3 regions of the Flavobacterium aquidurense genome follow, and region 2 is predicted to be linked to each of the others. Evidence: riboswitches for the same ligand, from Rfam matches in the RefSeq annotation. Region 2 holds a riboswitch; each other region holds the start of a gene.

Region 1 (3,285 bases), on a different contig from region 2:
TAAAGAGTAAAAAAATCCACCAAAGAAATCAATGATAAAAATCATTGGCAGAAGAATAAATTATTCGTTTCTTTGCATTATTAAGAATGATTATAAACAACAACATAATGATTAAAACAGATATACTTATAATTGGAGCAGGACCAACAGGTTTATTTGCCGTTTTCGAGGCAGGATTATTAAAATTAAAATGTCATATTTTAGATGCTTTACCACAAGCAGGAGGACAACTTTCAGAATTGTATCCCAAAAAACCTATTTATGATATTCCTGGATTCCCGGAAGTTTTAGCAGGAGATTTGATTGATAACCTACAAGAGCAAATTAAACAATTTGAGCCAGGTTATACATTAGGAGAACGCGCTGAAACGATCGAAAAACAAGAAGACGGAAGTTTCATTGTAACATCAAATAAAGGAACTAAATTTCACGCACCGGTTATCGCTATTGCGGGAGGTTTAGGAAGTTTTGAGCCACGCAAGCCACTTATTGAGGATATCGAGTTTTATGAAAATAAAGGAGTAAAATACTTCATCAAAAATCCGGAAAAATTCAGAGACAAAAGAGTTGTAATTGCCGGAGGAGGAGATTCAGCATTAGACTGGAGTATTTTCCTTGCAAATGTAGCTTCAGAAGTAACTTTGATTCACCGTAGAAATGAATTTAGAGGAGCTTTAGATTCTGTAGAAAAAGTACAGGAACTAAAAACATCCGGTAAAATTAAATTAATTACACCGGCAGAAGTAATCGGAATCAATGGTGCTGAACACATTGAGTCATTAGATATCGAAGAAAACGGTGCACACCGTAAAATCGAAACAGATTATTTTATTCCACTTTTCGGATTAACGCCAAAGTTAGGTCCAATTGGAGACTGGGGATTAGAGATTGAGAAAAATGCGATTAAAGTAAACAACGCATTAGATTACCAGACTAATATTCCGGGAATCTTTGCTATTGGGGATGTTAATACTTATCCAGGAAAATTAAAGTTGATCCTTTGTGGTTTCCACGAAGCAACTTTGATGTGTCAGGCAGCCTACCAAATCATCAATCCGGGTAAAAAATATGTATTAAAATATACAACAGTTTCTGGAGTAGATGGTTTCGACGGAACTCGTAAAGAAGCTCCAAAAGCGGTAGTTAAGGCTATTATTTAAGGTTCTGAGTTTCTAAGGAACTAAGATTCTAAGATTTTTATATAGAAAGCCCAAACTTTTATAGTTTGGGTTTTTTTTAGTGCTATATTTAAATCCCAGAGGGATGTTACATTTATAGAAGTTAAAATAATGATGCGGAAAAATCCCATCGGGGTGGCATATTGATATTATGATAATAAGATATCGCTCCTCTGGAGCTCTCTTTAACTGATGTAATTATTGGCTATAAATATTACGCTCCGCTGGAGTTTTTAATGTAAGCAAAACATTAAACTCAGTCTCTTAGTCCCGAAGCCTCGGGATAGCCTCTTTTTTTTTTAATCTTAGAACCTTAGCAACACAGAACCTCAGAAACTTAAAAAAAAACACTTGCAAATCGAATGTTGATTTCATACCTTTGCCCTGTTCTTAAAATTATTGAAAGTTATCACGAAAGGCGGAGGGATAGACCCGATGAAACCTTAGCAACCCTTTATCTTAAAGAAGGTGCTAAATTCTACTTAATACTAATTCATAGTATTTAAGATAGATAACACAAATACATAAAGTATTTCCCAAAACTCTTCCTGACAACCATACAATATTATTTTACTGAATTCAGTATTATGAGCGAATCATTGACGCATTTTTTGCAGTCATCGTTCCCGCTTTTGCCTATATCTCTCCGTTTCACTACGAGGATACCGGCTTAAACAAAGTTCACTGAACTCCTATGAAAATAGAAGCTAAGTGAAGTAATCGGGGCTAATTAGCTTACAATAGTGATTTTTTGGAATTAATGTGAATCAAAAATACGTATCCTAACAGGTTTTCAAAACCTGTTAGGTATGTTTATAATAGAATAAAAAACTTAGCATCTTAGTGTCTCAGCACCTTAGCAGCTAAAAGATAAAAGACATGGCAATAACAATTCAGGAAGCAATAAAAAAAAATATCCTAATCCTTGACGGAGCAATGGGAACAATGCTGCAGCGCTATAATTTCTCCGAAGAAGATTTTCGTGGAGAGCGTTTCAAGGATTTTCCGCATCCCTTAAAAGGAAACAACGATTTACTATCCATAACACAACCACAAGCAATCCGCGATGTCCACGCCGCTTATTATGAAGCAGGTGCAGATATCGTAGAAACCAACACTTTTTCAGGAACTACGATCGGTATGGCCGACTATTTCCTGGAAGATTTGGTTTACGAACTAAACTACGAGTCGGCTAAGTTAGCCCGAGAAGTAGCAAATGAATTTACGGCCAAAAATCCGGACAAACCACGTTTCGTAGCCGGTTCTATCGGGCCAACAAACAGAACCGCAAGTATGTCGCCAGATGTAAACGATCCGGGTTACAGAGCCGTAACGTTTGATGATTTGCGTATTGCTTACAAACAACAAGTAGAAGCACTTATGGATGGAGGTTCAGATTTGCTTTTAGTAGAAACTATTTTCGATACCTTAAATGCAAAAGCGGCACTTTTTGCTATCGAAGAAGTAAAAGAAGAACGTAATATCGATATTCCAATTATGGTTTCAGGAACGATTACTGATGCTTCAGGAAGAACACTTTCCGGACAAACCGTAGAAGCTTTCCTAATTTCAGTATCACATATTCCGCTATTAAGTGTAGGTTTCAATTGCGCTTTAGGAGCCGATTTGTTGAAACCATATTTAAAAACATTATCACAGCATACGCAATTTAATATTTCGGCGCATCCAAATGCTGGTTTACCAAACGCATTCGGACAATACGACGAAACACCGGAAGAAATGCAGGTTTTAATCAAAGAATATCTTGATGATAATTTAATCAACATCATTGGTGGCTGTTGCGGAACAACTCCGGATCATATTCGTTTAATTGCTGAAATCGCTAAGGATTATAAACCAAGAGTGGCGCCGGTTCTTGCTTAAATTTTATCGAATAAAAAAAAGCAGAATCTAATTTTTTTCAAATAAAATTAAAACAAGTTCATAATAATGATAAAATATCTAGGATTTATAATTCTATTCAGTGCAATTTCATGTAACAAAATACAAAGTCAGGAAATATCAATTTATAAGAATGATGGAGAGGATATTGAAAATTTTGAAGAATATCCATTAAATGAGATTCAACTTAGTATTCCGGCAAATG
Region 2 (3,285 bases):
GTGCATTCTGATTGCCTGTTGCGATAAAAAGTTGTGCCCGCCAGCTGTCTTCCTTCAAATACCATTTGTTGAATGAGGCAATAAAATAAGATTTATTAGTACTATAAACCGCAGAAATACCGGATAAAGATTTAGGCGAGATCGTATCTGCTTTGTTGACCTTGTACATCATCATTGGGATTGCACCAAACATAAATTCAAGAGTCCTGTTGTAATTAAGATAAGGCATTACATTGAAATCAATATTCTTGACCTTTGGTTTTGCGGTTGCACTGCTGTCCGTCGATTTTGTTTGGGTCCATGCCAGGGAACAGCAAAAGAATAGGATTATAAAAGGTACAATTTTCTGCATTTTGGATTTATTTTTAAGTTACTCATTATAAACCAGTCAATGTGTGCTCAGAATGTATTTCTATAAGGCAGATAGTATTGCTGCTCTTTGTTTTGCTGCAGCAGTTTTTTAGGCGTGTTTAAGAAAAAAAGTAAAGAAAAACCAAGATTTTATTCAAATCTCGATTTTACATTATTATATTTTTGACTTTTAGAATACTTTAAAGGTAAATAAAATTTTGTTAATATAATAAAAGGGAAGAAGTACATAAAAAGAAAAGTGAGACTTACGATCATGCTTTTTTTACTGTTTACCGAACTTTTAAACTTCATTGATTACTAAAAAATGCTAAACCATCGATTGTAATTTGTGTTATACAATAGTCTTTTTGTAATCTTTTTTTTGCTTTGGATGTGTTTTTTTAAAATTAAATAAAAATAATCAGAAGGAGCAGGGGGAAATATGCAGTAATGGTGAAAAAAGATTTATTAGTTATTTAAGGTGTTGATTTGGTGTGTTTTAATTGGTTTTTGGTCAGGATAAATTTTTATGATTAAGTCAATATCTCAAGGTATATTTTTAAACTTATTGCTCATTTTTCGAAAAAACAAACCTAAACTCTACTAATTACATAGAATTTATATATATATTTGCAGGGTAGAAAAAATCTACGTGAACTTATCCAGAAAGACTGAGGGATTAGGCCCGATGATGTCTTAGCAACCTGTTGCCAAATAAGGTGCTAAATCCTTCCGCTGCGGTGGACAGATAAGAAAGATTTCGTTAGAAAATCTGAGTAAGATCATTATTATTAAAGTCATTTATTTTTAGAATGAAAACGCAATTAATATTACACGCCAGTCCGGAACAACAAAATCTGTTTTCAGAAGAAGAAAATCATTTCCCGATTTTCCGAATGCGCTACAGTTAACATTTCTTAAACCAATTTCCTGTTTTTTATCAATGCAATGATAGATCATTTTAATAGTGGTCCGGGAATTTATATGTCCAATTTTTAATTAACCAAAACCAAATGAAAAAAATCTTACTAAGCTTAATTTTTCTGTTTAGCATACTTCCCAGTGTGTTACAGGCACAGGACCGAACAATAAGTGGTACCGTCAGAGGTTCTGATACGGGAGAACCGTTACCCGGAGTTACCATCATTGCTACCGAAAGCGGCAAATCGACGATTAGTGACGGAAATGGAAAATTTTCTCTTTCGATAACACCACAAGACAATACCGTTTCGATCAATTATGTTGGTTACGAAACACTCGATAAAAGAGCAGGTTCATCCTTTAGCGACATTCGGCTGAATCCTTCTAACACTGCTTTAAAAGAAGTTCTGGTAGTAGGTTACGGTACCCAGAGTAAAAAAGAATTTACAGGATCAGCTGCAAGAATAACTTCTAAAACCATTAAGGATATTCCGGTGCAAAGTTTTGAGCAGGCACTTATTGGAAAAGCTTCCGGGGTAAATGTTTCGACGCCGAGTGGTGTATTAAATGATCCTTCGGTAATTAGAATCAGAGGAGTAAATTCAATTTCTTTAAGTACATCTCCTTTAATTGTTATTGACGGAATTCCGGTGAATTCCGGTGATGTTTCGACAACAAATTCAGTAGCTAATAATCCGCTATCCGATATTAATCCGTCAGATATTGAATCTATTGATATTTTAAAAGATGCTGCTTCTACATCCATTTATGGTTCACGTGCAGCCGGTGGTGTGATTCTGGTGACCACTAAAAAAGGAAAGGCCGGCAAGGCTAAAGTAACTTATGATGCCTGGGTAGGAATTACCAGAGCCACCAGATTACCAGATCTTTTAAACAATACACAATACGAAGACATCAAAAATGAAGCCGTATTGAACAGCAAAATATTGAGCGGAAACGAAAATAATCCTGCTGTAGCCTCAGCGCTTTTCTTTCCGTCATTGAATCCTGATGGTTCCCGTGTCAATACAAACTGGAAAGATCAGGTGTATCGCGATGCTGTTTCTCAAAACCATAACCTTAGTATTTCAGGAGGAACAGATAAAACAAGGTATTTCTTTTCTACCAATTATTCTAAGCAGGAAGGAATTACAAAAGACAATGAGTTCGAAAGAAAAGGAGCAAGGTTTAATATCGATCACGATGTAAACAGCTGGTTAAAACTAGGCGGAAATCTTTCGTATAACAATACTTTCAATCAGGCACAAAATACGGGATCATTAAGCAGCAGTGGTTTATTATTGATTGGTGCAGCACGTTTAGCGTTGGTATTGCCTCCAAACGTTGCAGCTTATAATCCCGATGGTTCGTATAATCTAAGTTCTACAGGAACAGCAAGTTCAGGAAATAACTTGTTTACCAATACCTTATGGCATCCCGGAGCATTGTTTGAAAACAGTAAATATACCAGTTCAAACGATCATATGGTAGGAAATATTCATGCAACGATTACTTTTTTCGACGGATTTAAATTCGACAGTAATTACGGAATAGACAGATTAAGAGCAGAAAATATCACGTATTTAAGCCCTAATCTTGGATCATCAGCATTTGCTACAGGAGGTTCTGCTACTAATATTGCGGCTTTAAGAAACAATTACAATTTTACAAACAGTTTTACTTTCGACAGGCGCTTTGGGGCTAAACATCATATTGCAGCATTGGCAGGATATGACGTTCAGAAATATGAAAACTCTTCATGGGGAGCCAATCAAACGAATGTTTCAGACCCTTTCTTTGAATATTATCAGGGAACATGGGGAACCATCAGGTCGTCCGGAAACAGTTTGTCTGAAAGACTTTTTCTTTCTTCGTTTTTCAGATTGTCGTATGATTATGGCGGGAAATATTTCATTACAGGAAATTTCAGAAAAGATGGAAATTCAGCTTTAGGTTTAAACAATAAGTACGGAAACTTTGGCGGTATTTCTGCAGGATGGCTGGTAAGCGAAG
Region 3 (3,285 bases), on a different contig from region 2:
TCTTAAAAAATACGATAAAGAGTTTTTATACGAAACATCAGTAGATACAGGTTTTCCGGTGTTACAGACCTTAAGGGATTTGTACTATTCCGGCGAGAAAATAACAAAAATACGAGGCGTTTTTTCAGATAACCTGAGTTACGTATTTAATAGATTCGCGACTGAAGATGCTACTTTCTCCTCTCTTTTAAAAGATGCAAGTTTACTCGGATTAATGCGCTCTACTTTTAAAGAAGATTTATCCGGAAATGATACAGCAAGAAAACTATTGATTTTGACGAGAGAGATAGGGAAAGATTTCGATTTTTCGGATATAAAAATTAATTCTCTTATTACTGAAGAACATCTGGAGAAAAACGGAATTCTTAATAAAGACGCGATCGATAAATCGTTTAAAATTGCCAAAATAGCCCAGGCAGATAATCATGTACTGAGATATGTAGGTGAATTTGATTTACAGAAAAATACTTTAGAAGTAAAATTAGTTTCAGAACCGGTTTGGTCAGCCATTGGTCAGCTAAAAGGATCAGATACCATTTTTGAAATTTATACACAATCTTACGCAGATGTTCCAATCGCGATTCAAAGTGCTTCAGCATGTAAACAAGCTATTTCAAGAGGGATAATAACTGACATTCTGAAAGTCGCTGAGAAAATTAAAAATAAAGAAGCAGTTTGGCTGTAAGTGGTTTCAAATAGTAGTTAGTTGTTCTTTGATATAATGAAACAGGAAAATTCATTAGTAATATTTTTGTAAGTTTTTACATTGTTTTTTTGAAATCTTAAATTTGTAAGATGTTTTTTAACGATAAAAAGATGTTTTTTAACGTTTTTTAAGATTAATTTGCTGATTTTCACTTGTGTAATTGAAAAAATATTCGCACATTTGTAATACCTCAAAACTACCAAAAGTAGATTTGCAATTCTAAGTAATAGTTATGTCGATTGGAACAAAAGTGGAATGACTTTATTTCTTATTGATTTAAATGAAAAGAAGAATAAAGTAAAAATATTCAATAGTTTCGAGAAGTTTATAAAATAAAAAAAATGCAGGAATTTTTTAAAATAGCAAGTAAATCACAGATGAATAAGTCCCTACAGATGAATAAGATGTTTAATGTCGCACGTATTTGTGTACGCGTCTGTTGATACTAAAAGTATATATAAGTTGTATAAAACTTAAACCCTTTTGGTATTCAAATCCAAAAGGGTTTTTTTATTCCATTTGGTTGCCATAACAAAAAATTAAACAAATAATAAAGATTAAAAAACGCAAACTAACATAAACTTAAATATCATGAGCAAATTAAACTACATAACAAAGACTTTTTCTACATTGAAAAACTTAAGAGCAAGAAGAAACAATCCGCCGCCGCCAATAAATGAATTAGTTCATCCTAGATTTGGAATCACGGAAGCAGATAAGGCAGCAGAGAAAAAAGAGCCAAACTCATTATTGTTTTTGATGTACTCAAAAGAAAATGAAACACTTTTTATCTAAATCAAAAAGTATCATAAAATAGGGGAATACCTGCTTAATTTTACTGGGCAAAATGTTCGGTAATTTTTTGCGTACAATAGTTTTTGTTTGAATTATATTTAAGAAATTGATCAATCAGTTTCGATAAAATTTGTTTGTTTAAGAAATTAGTAGTTAATTTGCACCTTTAAGTTCAAAAACGTATTGAAATGTTATAAAGAAAGGACGAGGGATTAGACCCGATGAATCCTTAGCAACCCTTCGTTAAATCGAAGAAGGTGCTGCATTCTACCACGCCCAAACGTGGAAAGATAACAACAAGAATTTTCTAGTTTCACTCTAGTACTTTCTTTCTAATATTTCCACATACAAATCAAAAATAAAAAGATTTGAAATTGGAAAATATACCAAGTCCCATTATAATTCAGGAATTCATCACAGAAAGTGGTGCATCATATCCTTCATTACCATTAAGTTTTACCCTTTCTGGCTTACCACTGTATAGCGCGCCTATCGTTTTGGTCAATCATGCTTTGACCGGAAATGCTCAGGTTACGGGTGAGAATGGCTGGTGGAATGACCTTATTGGTGACGAAAAAACGATCGATACCCAAAGATATACCGTATTGGCATTTGATGTTCCTGGTAACGGGAATAATTCGTTTTTAATAGAAAATTATCAGGACTTTACCACAAGAGATATTGCCAGAATATTTATAAAAGGTTTAGAAGCTTTCAATATTTCACAAGTACACACCATCATCGGAGGCTCTGTTGGCGGCGGAATTGCCTGGGAAATACTCGCATTAGAGCCCAACATTACCCAAAACTTAATTCCGATAGCAACAGACTGGAAATCGACAGACTGGATGATTGCGAATTGTTATTTACAAGAGCAAATTCTCAACAATTCTTCAAAACCTATAGAAGATGCCAGAATTCATGCGATGTTGTGTTACCGCTCTCCTGAATCATTCAAAGAAAAATTTCAACGCACGATCAATAATGACCTCTCTATTTTTAATATAGAAAGCTGGTTAGCACATCACGGCCAAAAATTGCAAAAGAGATACCAATTGGCATCGTATAAATTGATGAACCAATTGCTTAAAACCATAGATATTACAAGAAATAGTGAGAATTTCGAAACGTTATTGTCCAGAACAAATGCAGCGATTCATATTATCGGAATCAATTCTGATTTGTTTTTTACACCAAAAGAAAATCGCGAAACTTTTCAGGAATTAAAGAAGTTTAAAGACAATGTTTTTTACAGCGAAATAGATTCGGTTCACGGACATGACGCTTTTTTAATCGAGTACAAACAATTAGATCATTTACTTGCCGATATTTTTAAGGCAGAAACAATAGAAAAATAAAATGAAAATATTAAAATTTGGAGGCAAATCGTTATCAAACGGAGAAGGACTTAACAAAGTAGTTTCAATCATTTCGGATAAAGTAAAGCAGGGAGAGCAAATTGCTGTTGTTGTTTCGGCTCGCGGAAACGCAACAGATGAATTGGATTACATTTTGAAACTTGCCGCTAAAAATGGAAATTACAAACCATTATTTGAGAATTTTAAAACCTATCAGGTATCTGATTACCCACAAGTAGATTTATCTGAAGAATTTAATGTTTTAGAGAAACTTTTTGAAGGCGTTAGTTTAATTGGAGATTACAGCAATAAAATCAAAGATCAGATTTTGTCTAAAGGCGAATTGCTTTCAGCTAAATTATTAACCGCCATATTAAAAGAAAAAGGAGTTCCGGCTAATTTCGTTGATTCAAGAGAATTGCTCAA

What was found. A riboswitch is a leader RNA that binds a small molecule or an ion and turns the genes downstream of it on or off. The one in region 2 is predicted to bind S-adenosylmethionine.
Region 1: another riboswitch for S-adenosylmethionine. It lies ahead of B0A67_RS16825 (homocysteine S-methyltransferase family protein); the one in region 2 lies ahead of B0A67_RS21595 (SusC/RagA family TonB-linked outer membrane protein).
Region 3: another riboswitch for S-adenosylmethionine. It lies ahead of B0A67_RS16900 (alpha/beta fold hydrolase); the one in region 2 lies ahead of B0A67_RS21595 (SusC/RagA family TonB-linked outer membrane protein).

Annotation. Positions count from the first base shown of each region.
Region 1 is NZ_MUGR01000034.1:56,486-59,770, reverse strand. It holds gene B0A67_RS16835 (precorrin-2 dehydrogenase/sirohydrochlorin ferrochelatase family protein) at 1-10, shown strand, start outside; gene B0A67_RS16830 (NAD(P)/FAD-dependent oxidoreductase) at 108-1,160, shown strand; SAM riboswitch class I at 1,582-1,696, shown strand; gene B0A67_RS16825 (homocysteine S-methyltransferase family protein) at 2,058-3,062, shown strand; gene B0A67_RS16820 (hypothetical protein) at 3,129-3,285, shown strand, end outside.
Region 2 is NZ_MUGR01000048.1:8,603-11,887, forward strand. It holds gene B0A67_RS21590 (BamA/TamA family outer membrane protein) at 1-352, opposite strand, end outside; SAM riboswitch class I at 1,007-1,106, shown strand; gene B0A67_RS21595 (SusC/RagA family TonB-linked outer membrane protein) at 1,365-3,285, shown strand, end outside.
Region 3 is NZ_MUGR01000034.1:73,847-77,131, reverse strand. It holds gene B0A67_RS16910 (homoserine dehydrogenase family protein) at 1-685, shown strand, start outside; gene B0A67_RS16905 (hypothetical protein) at 1,298-1,501, shown strand; SAM riboswitch class I at 1,690-1,798, shown strand; gene B0A67_RS16900 (alpha/beta fold hydrolase) at 1,870-2,859, shown strand; gene thrA (bifunctional aspartate kinase/homoserine dehydrogenase I) at 2,861-3,285, shown strand, end outside.